3 regions of the Solibacillus sp. FSL R7-0668 genome follow, and region 2 is predicted to be linked to each of the others. Evidence: a T-box and tRNA genes for the amino acid it is inferred to sense, from the RefSeq annotation. Region 2 holds a T-box; the other regions hold tRNA genes.
The links. The T-box of region 2 lies ahead of trpS (tryptophan--tRNA ligase). A T-box ahead of a tRNA ligase gene usually reads a tRNA of that ligase, here a tRNA-Trp.
Positions count from the first base shown of each region.

Region 1 (3,650 bases), 3.0 Mb from region 2:
GGAATCGAACCGACAACATCAGCTTGGAAGGCTGAGGTTTTACCACTAAACTACACCCGCATATGGTGGGTTTGGACGGAATCGAACCGCCGACACTTAGAGCTTCAATCTAATGCTCTACCAACTGAGCTACAAACCCACAAATGGCGGTCCCGACCGGGATCGAACCGGCGATCTCCTGCGTGACAGGCAGGCATGTTAACCGCTACACCACGGGACCATTTGGTTGCGGGGACAGGACTTGAACCTGCGACCTTCGGGTTATGAGCCCGACGAGCTACCACTGCTCCACCCCGCGATAATTGTATTACTTTGTCTTATTGTATCATCGCGCTCTACTTGGTTGGCAGCTACTTCTTTGAAGCTGCTGCTAATCGCTACCTTCGTTTAGCGATTTGCTCCACCCCGCGATAATAATATCACTTTATTACAACTATTTAATTAAAATGGAGGAGGTAGAGGGATTCGAACCCCCGCGCGGTCTTACCCGCCTGTCGGTTTTCAAGACCGATCCCTTCAGCCGAACTTGGGTATACCTCCGACATATTAAAGTGGCTACCGAGGGAGTCGAACCCACGACCTTTCGGGTATGAACCGAATGCTCTAGCCAGCTGAGCTAGGTAGCCATGATTGATATAAAAATTAAATGGTGGAGCCTAGCGGGATCGAACCGCTGACCTCCTGCGTGCAAGGCAGGCGCTCTCCCAGCTGAGCTAAGGCCCCATTGTAATGGTCGGAATGACAGGATTCGAACCTACGACCCCTTGGTCCCAAACCAAGTGCTCTACCAAGCTGAGCTACATTCCGCTCTGTCATTTTAAAAATTTATATGGCGCGCCCGACAGGAGTCGAACCCATAACCTTCTGATCCGTAGTCAGACGCTCTATCCAATTGAGCTACGGGCGCGTATAAAAATGGTGCCGAGGGCCGGAATCGAACCGGCACGGTGATCACTCACCGCAGGATTTTAAGTCCTGTGCGTCTGCCAGTTCCGCCACCCCGGCATTTTAAATTAAAGTACGATTTCAATATCTCTAAACTACTTCTATAAAATGCTTAGAATTTATATTCTGACAATGTATATGATTATAAACTGGTGAGCCATGAAGGACTCGAACCTTCGACCCTCTGATTAAAAGTCAGATGCTCTACCGACTGAGCTAATGGCTCTCTAAATGAGAAAATGGCTGGGGTACCTGGATTCGAACCAGGGCATGACGGAATCAAAATCCGTTGCCTTACCGCTTGGCTATACCCCAAAGGTATTAACTTAAATTTTAAATGGGGCGACTGATGGGAATCGAACCCACGAATGCCTGAACCACAATCAGGTGCGTTAACCACTTCGCCACAACCGCCATTATTATTTAAAGATTGGCAGGGGCAGTAGGAATCGAACCCACACTGACGGTTTTGGAGACCGTAGTTCTACCTTTAAACTATGCCCCTATAAAATAAAAATGGTGGAGGGGGACGGATTCGAACCGCCGAACCCTAAGGAGCGGATTTACAGTCCGCCGCGTTTAGCCACTTCGCTACCCCTCCGACATATATTACTTATTGAAGCATTAAAAAAAATAAGCGAAGCGACGTCCTACTCTCACAGGGGGAAACCCCCAACTACCATCGGCGCTAAAGAGCTTAACTTCTGTGTTCGGTATGGGAACAGGTGTGACCTCTTTGCCATCATCACTTCACTTATTGGTTTGAAAGAATTCATTCTTTCAAAACTGGATAAACGTTTCATTGATGTTCGTAAACATGTGGTTAAGTCCTCGACCGATTAGTATTCGTCAGCTACATGTGTCGCCACACTTCCACCTCGAACCTATCTACCTGATCGTCTTTCAGGGGTCTTACTTACTTGCGTAATGGGAAATCTCATCTTGAGGGGGGCTTCATGCTTAGATGCTTTCAGCACTTATCCCGTCCACACATAGCTACCCAGCGATGCCTTTGGCAAGACAACTGGTACACCAGCGGTGTGTCCATCCCGGTCCTCTCGTACTAAGGACAGCTCCTCTCAAATTTCCTACGCCCACGACGGATAGGGACCGAACTGTCTCACGACGTTCTGAACCCAGCTCGCGTACCGCTTTAATGGGCGAACAGCCCAACCCTTGGGACCGACTACAGCCCCAGGATGCGATGAGCCGACATCGAGGTGCCAAACCTCCCCGTCGATGTGGACTCTTGGGGGAGATAAGCCTGTTATCCCCGGGGTAGCTTTTATCCGTTGAGCGATGGCCCTTCCATGCGGAACCACCGGATCACTAAGCCCGTCTTTCGACCCTGCTCGACTTGTAGGTCTCGCAGTCAAGCTCCCTTATGCCTTTACACTCTGCGAATGATTTCCAACCATTCTGAGGGAACCTTTGGGCGCCTCCGTTACCTTTTAGGAGGCGACCGCCCCAGTCAAACTGTCCGCCTGACACTGTCTCCTACCCCGCTAAGGGGCATGGGTTAGAAGTTCAATACAACCAGGGTAGTATCCCACCGACGCCTCCTTCGAAGCTGGCGCTCCGAGATCTCTGGCTCCTACCTATCCTGTACAAGTTGTACCAAAATTCAATATCAAGCTACAGTAAAGCTCCACGGGGTCTTTCCGTCCTGTCGCGGGTAACCTGCATCTTCACAGGTACTATAATTTCACCGAGTCTCTCGTTGAGACAGTGCCCAGATCGTTACGCCTTTCGTGCGGGTCGGAACTTACCCGACAAGGAATTTCGCTACCTTAGGACCGTTATAGTTACGGCCGCCGTTTACTGGGGCTTCAATTCGCAGCTTCGCTTGCGCTAACCACTCCTCTTAACCTTCCAGCACCGGGCAGGCGTCAGCCCCTATACGTCACCTTACGGTTTTGCAGAGACCTGTGTTTTTGCTAAACAGTCGCCTGGGCCTATTCACTGCGGCTCTCGTGCGCTTGCACGCTCAAGAGCACCCCTTCTCCCGAAGTTACGGGGTCATTTTGCCGAGTTCCTTAACGAGAGTTCTCTCGCACACCTTAGGATTCTCTCCTCGACTACCTGTGTCGGTTTGCGGTACGGGTACCTCCCACCTCGATAGAGGCTTTTCTTGGCAGTGTGAGATCAGGAACTTCCTCCATACGGAGTCGTCATCACAGCTCAATGTTACAGTACGCGGATTTGCCTACGCACACACCTTACTGCTTGAACAGAGACAACCAACGCTCTGCTTACCCTACCCTACTGCGTCCCCCCATTTCTCAAACGGTGGGGAGGTAGTACAGGAATATCAACCTGTTGTCCATCGCCTACGCCTATCGGCCTCGGCTTAGGTCCCGACTAACCCTGAGCGGACGAGCCTTCCTCAGGAAACCTTAGTCATACGGTGCATGGGATTCTCACCCATGTTTCGCTACTCATACCGGCATTCTCACTTCTAAGCGCTCCACCAGTCCTTCCGGTCTGACTTCAACGCCCTTAGAACGCTCTCCTACCACGCATACCAACGGTATGCATCCACAGCTTCGGTGAATCGTTTAGCCCCGATACATTTTCGGCGCAGCGTCACTCGACCAGTGAGCTATTACGCACTCTTTAAATGATGGCTGCTTCTAAGCCAACATCCTGGTTGTCTAAGCAACGCCACATCCTTTTCCACTTAACGATTACTTTGGGACCTTAGC
Region 1 covers NZ_JBBOUU010000001.1:3,748,212-3,751,861, forward strand. The annotation lists tRNA gene MKX47_RS18720 (tRNA-Gly) at 1-60, opposite strand, end outside; tRNA gene MKX47_RS18725 (tRNA-Phe) at 64-139, opposite strand; tRNA gene MKX47_RS18730 (tRNA-Asp) at 145-220, opposite strand; tRNA gene MKX47_RS18735 (tRNA-Met) at 224-298, opposite strand; tRNA gene MKX47_RS18740 (tRNA-Ser) at 448-540, opposite strand; tRNA gene MKX47_RS18745 (tRNA-Met) at 553-626, opposite strand; tRNA gene MKX47_RS18750 (tRNA-Ala) at 648-723, opposite strand; tRNA gene MKX47_RS18755 (tRNA-Pro) at 731-807, opposite strand; tRNA gene MKX47_RS18760 (tRNA-Arg) at 831-907, opposite strand; tRNA gene MKX47_RS18765 (tRNA-Leu) at 917-1,005, opposite strand; tRNA gene MKX47_RS18770 (tRNA-Lys) at 1,096-1,171, opposite strand; tRNA gene MKX47_RS18775 (tRNA-Gln) at 1,186-1,260, opposite strand; tRNA gene MKX47_RS18780 (tRNA-His) at 1,284-1,359, opposite strand; tRNA gene MKX47_RS18785 (tRNA-Trp) at 1,377-1,450, opposite strand; tRNA gene MKX47_RS18790 (tRNA-Tyr) at 1,463-1,546, opposite strand; rRNA gene rrf (5S ribosomal RNA) at 1,583-1,698, opposite strand; rRNA gene MKX47_RS18800 (23S ribosomal RNA) at 1,765-3,650, opposite strand, start outside.
Region 1: it has a tRNA-Trp gene. The T-box ahead of trpS (tryptophan--tRNA ligase) is inferred to sense a tRNA for this amino acid. The anticodon was not compared.

Region 2 (3,650 bases):
TCTATTACATCAGAACTTTGATACTTTTCATACACTAAAGTATCTATAAATCTATTGTATGATGGATTGCCTAAAAATGAAAAGGAAAAACATTATCCACACGAAATAATTTGAATAATTGCAATTGTATTGCACTTACGACTGTAAATCAAGTAACAAAATTAGCTTACATTAATATACGCAATTACACATAAAAACTTTGGACTTTTGTGAAAAAAAAAAGATGTTACAGTCGCTAATTTGCAAATGTAACATCATGTATCGCGTTTATTTAGTTAACCATGCGTTGTGCTTCCTGTAATTGATAAGCTCTTACTTTTCGAGGTAAGAATCGACGAATTTCATCTTCGTTATAGCCAACTTGTAGTCGTTTTTCATCTAAAATGATTGGACGACGTAACAGTCCTGGATATTCTTGGATTAATTCGTATAAACGTTGTAATGGTAATGTTTCGACATCAACGTTTAATTTTTGGAAAATTTTCGAACGTGTTGAGATGATTTCATCTGTGCCATCTTCTGTCATTCGTAAAATTTTTTTGATTTCGCTAATTGTTAAAGGCTCTGAGAAGATATTGCGCTCAGTATATGGAATCTCGTGCTCCTCTAACCATGCTTTCGCTTTGCGACATGAAGTACAACTTGGTGAAGTAAATAATGTTACTAACATTGTCTCACTTCCTCTCTAATTGATTCAATTCAATTGCTATGAGTGTCTTCTTCCAAAAGAAGCAAAATTGTAGAAAAATACTTAGTTTAGAATTAATTTAATTTAAGATTATGTTCTTATTATACATGAAATACACATCTTTGGATATACCTTGTCAACAAATAAATGCAACTCAACCTAAAATTATATGACGTTTTTCGCTCTAAATACCGTGAATTCCATTATTTTAAGAAACAATGATTTTTTACCCCAAAATAATGCACATCAAACGTCTATAAAGAAGAAATTATTTCTCATTTAAATACAATAATTGAGAAAATAGTCCGACAATTCAAGCCGAATCCATATGACTCCTCTACCCAATCCTACTATTTCCATTTTCCTAGCTTCTTATACAAAAAATTTTTATGTAAAATGATTGCCTTTTTTTCACACAATACGTTATAATCACCTTCAAGATTATAAAAAACGTTGACGAAGAGTAGTACATTTAAATCGAATGTTTAGAGAGTCTGTGGCTGGTGTAAACAGATCATTCATTAAATGGAATGGACTTCTGAGTTAGCTTTACGAACGGACACTTCCTTTGTGGTTCCAGTAGTTTTGCTCGTTGCCTTCACGTTACGAAGAAGAGTGGCCAATATTGGCAAGCTGGGTGGTACCGCGGATTTTAACATCATTCGTCCCTTCTATTTTCGAATAGAGGACGCATGATGTTTTTTATTTTGCTAAGGCGAAATCGATTAATGATGAGGGGGACTTACCAATGACAACCATTTTTTCAGGCGTACAGCCAACAGGTACAATTACATTAGGGAACTATATCGGTGCGATTAAGCAATTCCCAGAACTACAAGAACAAGGCAATGCGATTTACTGCATCGTAGACCAGCACGCCATTACCGTACCACAGGATCGTTTAGAGCTACGTAAAAACATTCGCTCTTTAGCCGCCATGTATATCGCATGTGGCATCGACCCGAAAAAGTCGACATTATTTATCCAATCGGAAGTACCAGCACACGCACAGGCAGGCTGGATTTTACAATGCGTGGCGACAATCGGTGAATTAGAGCGTATGACACAATTTAAAGATAAATCAAGCGGTAAAGAAACGGTACTAGCCGCTCTTTTAACCTACCCACCATTGATGGCTGCGGATATTCTTTTATACAATACCGATATCGTGCCTGTTGGAGAAGACCAAAAACAGCATATCGAATTAACACGTGATTTAGCAGAGCGATTCAACAAGCGATACAATGATGTCTTAACAATTCCAGACATTCAATTACCAAAAGAAGGCGCTCGTATTAAATCATTACAAGAGCCAACAAAGAAAATGTCCAAATCAGATCCAAACACAAAAGCAACGATCCGCTTATTAGATACAGCAAAAGAAATTGAAAAGAAAATTAAATCAGCTGTTACAGATTCTGAAGGCATTGTGAAATATGACATCGAAAACAAGCCAGGCGTATCCAACCTATTAACAATCGAATCGGCATTATCGAATGTATCCATCGCTTATTTAGAAAAGAAATATGAGGGCAAGGGCTACGGCGATTTCAAAGCAGGTGTCGCACAAGCGGTTATCGAGCATTTAACACCCATTCAAGAGCGCTACAATGCATTAATTGACTCTCCAGAACTAGACGATATTTTAGACGAAGGAGCAGAAAAAGCAAATGCCATCGCCTCTAAAACACTCAAGAAAATGGAGAACGCGATGGGCCTAGGCCGTAAACGACGATAAACAGTCCTATTAATGCAGCGAGCGCTAGATAGAGCTCTACGCTATTCACAATGTATAGCAGTACTACATGCCAGGAATAGCCTAGCGTACGATAATTAAGATACAAAATCATATTGCTTATCGACATCACACATAAGCCATAACAAACTAAAAATAGTACAAATCGAGTCAACGCACCATCCTTTGTACACCATACGAAAAACGAACGCAGCATATACTTCCGCTACGTTCGTTTTTTGTTATTCACTATATTTTTTAAATAGTAAACATGCGTTATGACCACCAAAGCCAAGCGAATTGCTAAGTGCATAGTCAATATCCGCTTTACGCGCTACATTTGGCACATAATCTAAATCGCAATCTGGATCCGGTTCAACTAAGTTCGTTGTAGGAGGTAAAATGCCATCTTTTAATGCTAGCACTGAAAAGATGGCTTCAATACCGCCCGCTGCTCCTAATAAATGACCGGTCATACTTTTTGTTGAGCTCATCGCTAATTTGTAGGCATGGTCTCCAAATACTGTTTTGACAGCTTGTGTCTCGAATAAATCATTATATGGCGTACTTGTGCCATGTGCATTAATGTAACCCACTTGTTCTGGTGCTACTTCTGCATCATTTAACGCCATCTGCATTGCACGTGCAGCCCCTTCACCATTTGGAGCTGGTGCTGTAATATGATGCGCATCTGCTGTCGCCCCATAACCAACGATTTCCGCATAAATTTTTGCCCCGCGCTGTTTTGCATGCTCGTATTCCTCTAAAATTAAAATTCCTGCGCCTTCACCAATTACGAAGCCGTCACGATTTTTATCAAAGGGGCGTGAAGCACTGTTTACATCTGGGTTTAGTGATAGCGCAGTATTGGCGCTAAATCCTGCAACAGCCATTGTCACAATCGGCGCCTCTGCACCACCAGTAATCATCACATCGGCATCACCGCGCTCAATTACCTTAAATGCATCACCAATTGAATTTGTTCCCGAAGCACAGGCCGTTACCGAGCAAGAGTTTACGCCTTTTGCACCTAAATAAATTGATACCTGACCTGAAGCCATATCAGGAATCATCATCGGTACGAAGAACGGGCTCACACGACGTACGCCACGCTCTTGGAATGTTAAAAATTGCTGTTCATGCGTTTCCATACCGCCAATACCCGAGCCAATCCATACACCTGCTCGCGGTGCCAACTCTTCGGTAATTGTTAAATTAGCATCCTTT
Region 2 covers NZ_JBBOUU010000001.1:778,909-782,558, reverse strand. The annotation lists gene spxA (transcriptional regulator SpxA) at 272-670, opposite strand; T-box leader at 1,133-1,361, shown strand; gene trpS (tryptophan--tRNA ligase) at 1,437-2,426, shown strand; gene fabF (beta-ketoacyl-ACP synthase II) at 2,666-3,650, opposite strand, start outside.

Region 3 (3,650 bases), 2.5 Mb from region 2:
GTACTACCTCCCCACCGTTTGAGAAATGGGGGGACGCAGTAGGGTAGGGTAAGCAGAGCGTTGGTTGTCTCTGTTCAAGCAGTAAGGTGTGTGCGTAGGCAAATCCGCGTACTGTAACATTGAGCTGTGATGACGACTCCGTATGGAGGAAGTTCCTGATCTCACACTGCCAAGAAAAGCCTCTATCGAGGTGGGAGGTACCCGTACCGCAAACCGACACAGGTAGTCGAGGAGAGAATCCTAAGGTGTGCGAGAGAACTCTCGTTAAGGAACTCGGCAAAATGACCCCGTAACTTCGGGAGAAGGGGTGCTCTTGAGCGTGCAAGCGCACGAGAGCCGCAGTGAATAGGCCCAGGCGACTGTTTAGCAAAAACACAGGTCTCTGCAAAACCGTAAGGTGACGTATAGGGGCTGACGCCTGCCCGGTGCTGGAAGGTTAAGAGGAGTGGTTAGCGCAAGCGAAGCTGCGAATTGAAGCCCCAGTAAACGGCGGCCGTAACTATAACGGTCCTAAGGTAGCGAAATTCCTTGTCGGGTAAGTTCCGACCCGCACGAAAGGCGTAACGATCTGGGCACTGTCTCAACGAGAGACTCGGTGAAATTATAGTACCTGTGAAGATGCAGGTTACCCGCGACAGGACGGAAAGACCCCGTGGAGCTTTACTGTAGCTTGATATTGAATTTTGGTACAACTTGTACAGGATAGGTAGGAGCCAGAGATCTCGGAGCGCCAGCTTCGAAGGAGGCGTCGGTGGGATACTACCCTGGTTGTATTGAACTTCTAACCCATGCCCCTTAGCGGGGTAGGAGACAGTGTCAGGCGGACAGTTTGACTGGGGCGGTCGCCTCCTAAAAGGTAACGGAGGCGCCCAAAGGTTCCCTCAGAATGGTTGGAAATCATTCGCAGAGTGTAAAGGCATAAGGGAGCTTGACTGCGAGACCTACAAGTCGAGCAGGGTCGAAAGACGGGCTTAGTGATCCGGTGGTTCCGCATGGAAGGGCCATCGCTCAACGGATAAAAGCTACCCCGGGGATAACAGGCTTATCTCCCCCAAGAGTCCACATCGACGGGGAGGTTTGGCACCTCGATGTCGGCTCATCGCATCCTGGGGCTGTAGTCGGTCCCAAGGGTTGGGCTGTTCGCCCATTAAAGCGGTACGCGAGCTGGGTTCAGAACGTCGTGAGACAGTTCGGTCCCTATCCGTCGTGGGCGTAGGAAATTTGAGAGGAGCTGTCCTTAGTACGAGAGGACCGGGATGGACACACCGCTGGTGTACCAGTTGTCTTGCCAAAGGCATCGCTGGGTAGCTATGTGTGGACGGGATAAGTGCTGAAAGCATCTAAGCATGAAGCCCCCCTCAAGATGAGATTTCCCATTACGCAAGTAAGTAAGACCCCTGAAAGACGATCAGGTAGATAGGTTCGAGGTGGAAGTGTGGCGACACATGTAGCTGACGAATACTAATCGGTCGAGGACTTAACCACATGTTTACGAACATCAATGAAACGTTTATCCAGTTTTGAAAGAATGAAATTTATTAATAATACTTGACATATGAGTTTAGTATGATATAATAAAAAATGTCTTTTAATACATAGTCTAGTGATGATGGCAAAGAGGTCACACCTGTTCCCATACCGAACACAGAAGTTAAGCTCTTTAGCGCCGATGGTAGTTGGGGGTTTCCCCCTGTGAGAGTAGGACATCGCTAGGCGAATATATAATTATTCCGAAGTAGCTCAGTTGGTAGAGCATCCGGCTGTTAACCGGCAGGTCGCAGGTTCGAGTCCTGCCTTCGGAGCCATCTAAATCTTGGAGAGTTGTCCGAGTGGCCGAAGGAGCACGATTGGAAATCGTGTATGCGGGTAATACTGCATCAAGGGTTCAAATCCCTTACTCTCCGCCAGCCGTATTTTAAGATGGCCCGTTGGTCAAGTGGTTAAGACACCGCCCTTTCACGGCGGTAACACGGGTTCGAATCCCGTACGGGTCACCATCAATTAATTTTTATATCCAGCATGGAGGATTAGCTCAGCTGGGAGAGCACCTGCCTTACAAGCAGGGGGTCGGCGGTTCGAGCCCGTCATCCTCCACCATATTTTCATAGTATTATCGCGGGGTGGAGCAAATCGCTAAACGAAGATAGCGATTAGCAGCAGCTTCAAAGAAGTAGCTGCCAACTAAGTAGAACGTGATGGTACAATAAGAATAAGTAATACTATTATCGCGGGGTGGAGCAGTGGTAGCTCGTCGGGCTCATAACCCGAAGGTCGCAGGTTCAAGTCCTGTCCCCGCAACCAAATGGTCCCGTGGTGTAGCGGTTAACATGCCTGCCTGTCACGCAGGAGATCGCCGGTTCGATCCCGGTCGGGACCGCCATTTTTGAAAATTTATACATAAATGGGTTTGTAGCTCAGTTGGTAGAGCATTAGATTGAAGCTCTAAGTGTCGGCGGTTCGATTCCGTCCAAACCCACCATATTTTTTGCCGGTGTAGCTCAGTTGGTAGAGCAACTGACTTGTAATCAGTAGGTCGAGGGTTCGACTCCTTTCGCCGGCACCATTACTCGGTGGGGTAGCGAAGTGGCTAAACGCGGCGGACTGTAAATCCGCTCCTTAGGGTTCGGCGGTTCGAATCCGTCCCCCACCACCATCTATTTTTTAGGGGCATAGTTTAAAGGTAGAACTACGGTCTCCAAAACCGTCAGTGTGGGTTCGATTCCTACTGCCCCTGCCAAATTTAATATTTAAACTAAATACAATGGCGATTGTGGCGAAGTGGTTAACGCACCGGATTGTGGTTCCGGCACTCGAGGGTTCGATTCCCTTCAGTCGCCCCATTCATTTTTTTAGTTTATTATATATAATATAATGGCGATTGTGGCGAAGTGGTTAACGCACCGGATTGTGGTTCCGGCATTCGTGGGTTCGATTCCCATCAGTCGCCCCATAAAACGTTGGGGTATAGCCAAGCGGTAAGGCAACGGATTTTGATTCCGTCATGCCCTGGTTCGAATCCAGGTACCCCAGCCATTCATTTGCGGAAGTAGTTCAGTGGTAGAACACCACCTTGCCAAGGTGGGGGTCGCGAGTTCGAACCTCGTCTTCCGCTCCATAATATGGCGGCATAGCCAAGTGGTAAGGCACAGGTCTGCAACACCTTTACCACCGGTTCAAATCCGGTTGCCGCCTCCATATTTTTAATTGAATCGGTTAATCCGGTTTTTTTTTACCCTTTTTGCCGATATGGCGGAATTGGCAGACGCGCCGGACTCAAAATCCGGTTCCTTCTGGAGTGTCGGTTCGACCCCGACTATCGGTATTATTAGATTTTCTGTTGGGATAAGAATTTCTAGGAGGTTCACAAACATTGATATATCAATGTTTGTGAACCTTTTTCTGTTTTACTCGAAATCAAACTATTAATTCGAGTAAAACAGATATTTTCAAATTATTAGTTTGATTGATCTATAATAGAGAGGTATATAAATTAACATTGAAAGGGTTGGTGTCTCATGACACAGTCTGAAAAAATAAAATTAACAACTTTAACGACAAAAGGAGGTTGCGGGTGTAAAATTGGACCATCTGATTTAGCTCAAGTCATTCGTATGCTGCCACCCGCTGTTCCTAACTCAAATGTATTAGTT
Region 3 covers NZ_JBBOUU010000001.1:3,324,436-3,328,085, reverse strand. The annotation lists rRNA gene MKX47_RS16665 (23S ribosomal RNA) at 1-1,485, shown strand, start outside; rRNA gene rrf (5S ribosomal RNA) at 1,600-1,715, shown strand; tRNA gene MKX47_RS16655 (tRNA-Asn) at 1,730-1,805, shown strand; tRNA gene MKX47_RS16650 (tRNA-Ser) at 1,816-1,907, shown strand; tRNA gene MKX47_RS16645 (tRNA-Glu) at 1,923-1,997, shown strand; tRNA gene MKX47_RS16640 (tRNA-Val) at 2,022-2,097, shown strand; tRNA gene MKX47_RS16635 (tRNA-Met) at 2,227-2,301, shown strand; tRNA gene MKX47_RS16630 (tRNA-Asp) at 2,305-2,380, shown strand; tRNA gene MKX47_RS16625 (tRNA-Phe) at 2,404-2,479, shown strand; tRNA gene MKX47_RS16620 (tRNA-Thr) at 2,488-2,563, shown strand; tRNA gene MKX47_RS16615 (tRNA-Tyr) at 2,570-2,653, shown strand; tRNA gene MKX47_RS16610 (tRNA-Trp) at 2,664-2,737, shown strand; tRNA gene MKX47_RS16605 (tRNA-His) at 2,765-2,840, shown strand; tRNA gene MKX47_RS16600 (tRNA-His) at 2,875-2,950, shown strand; tRNA gene MKX47_RS16595 (tRNA-Gln) at 2,959-3,033, shown strand; tRNA gene MKX47_RS16590 (tRNA-Gly) at 3,041-3,115, shown strand; tRNA gene MKX47_RS16585 (tRNA-Cys) at 3,122-3,195, shown strand; tRNA gene MKX47_RS16580 (tRNA-Leu) at 3,241-3,322, shown strand; gene selD (selenide, water dikinase SelD) at 3,516-3,650, shown strand, end outside.
Region 3: it has a tRNA-Trp gene. The T-box ahead of trpS (tryptophan--tRNA ligase) is inferred to sense a tRNA for this amino acid. The anticodon was not compared.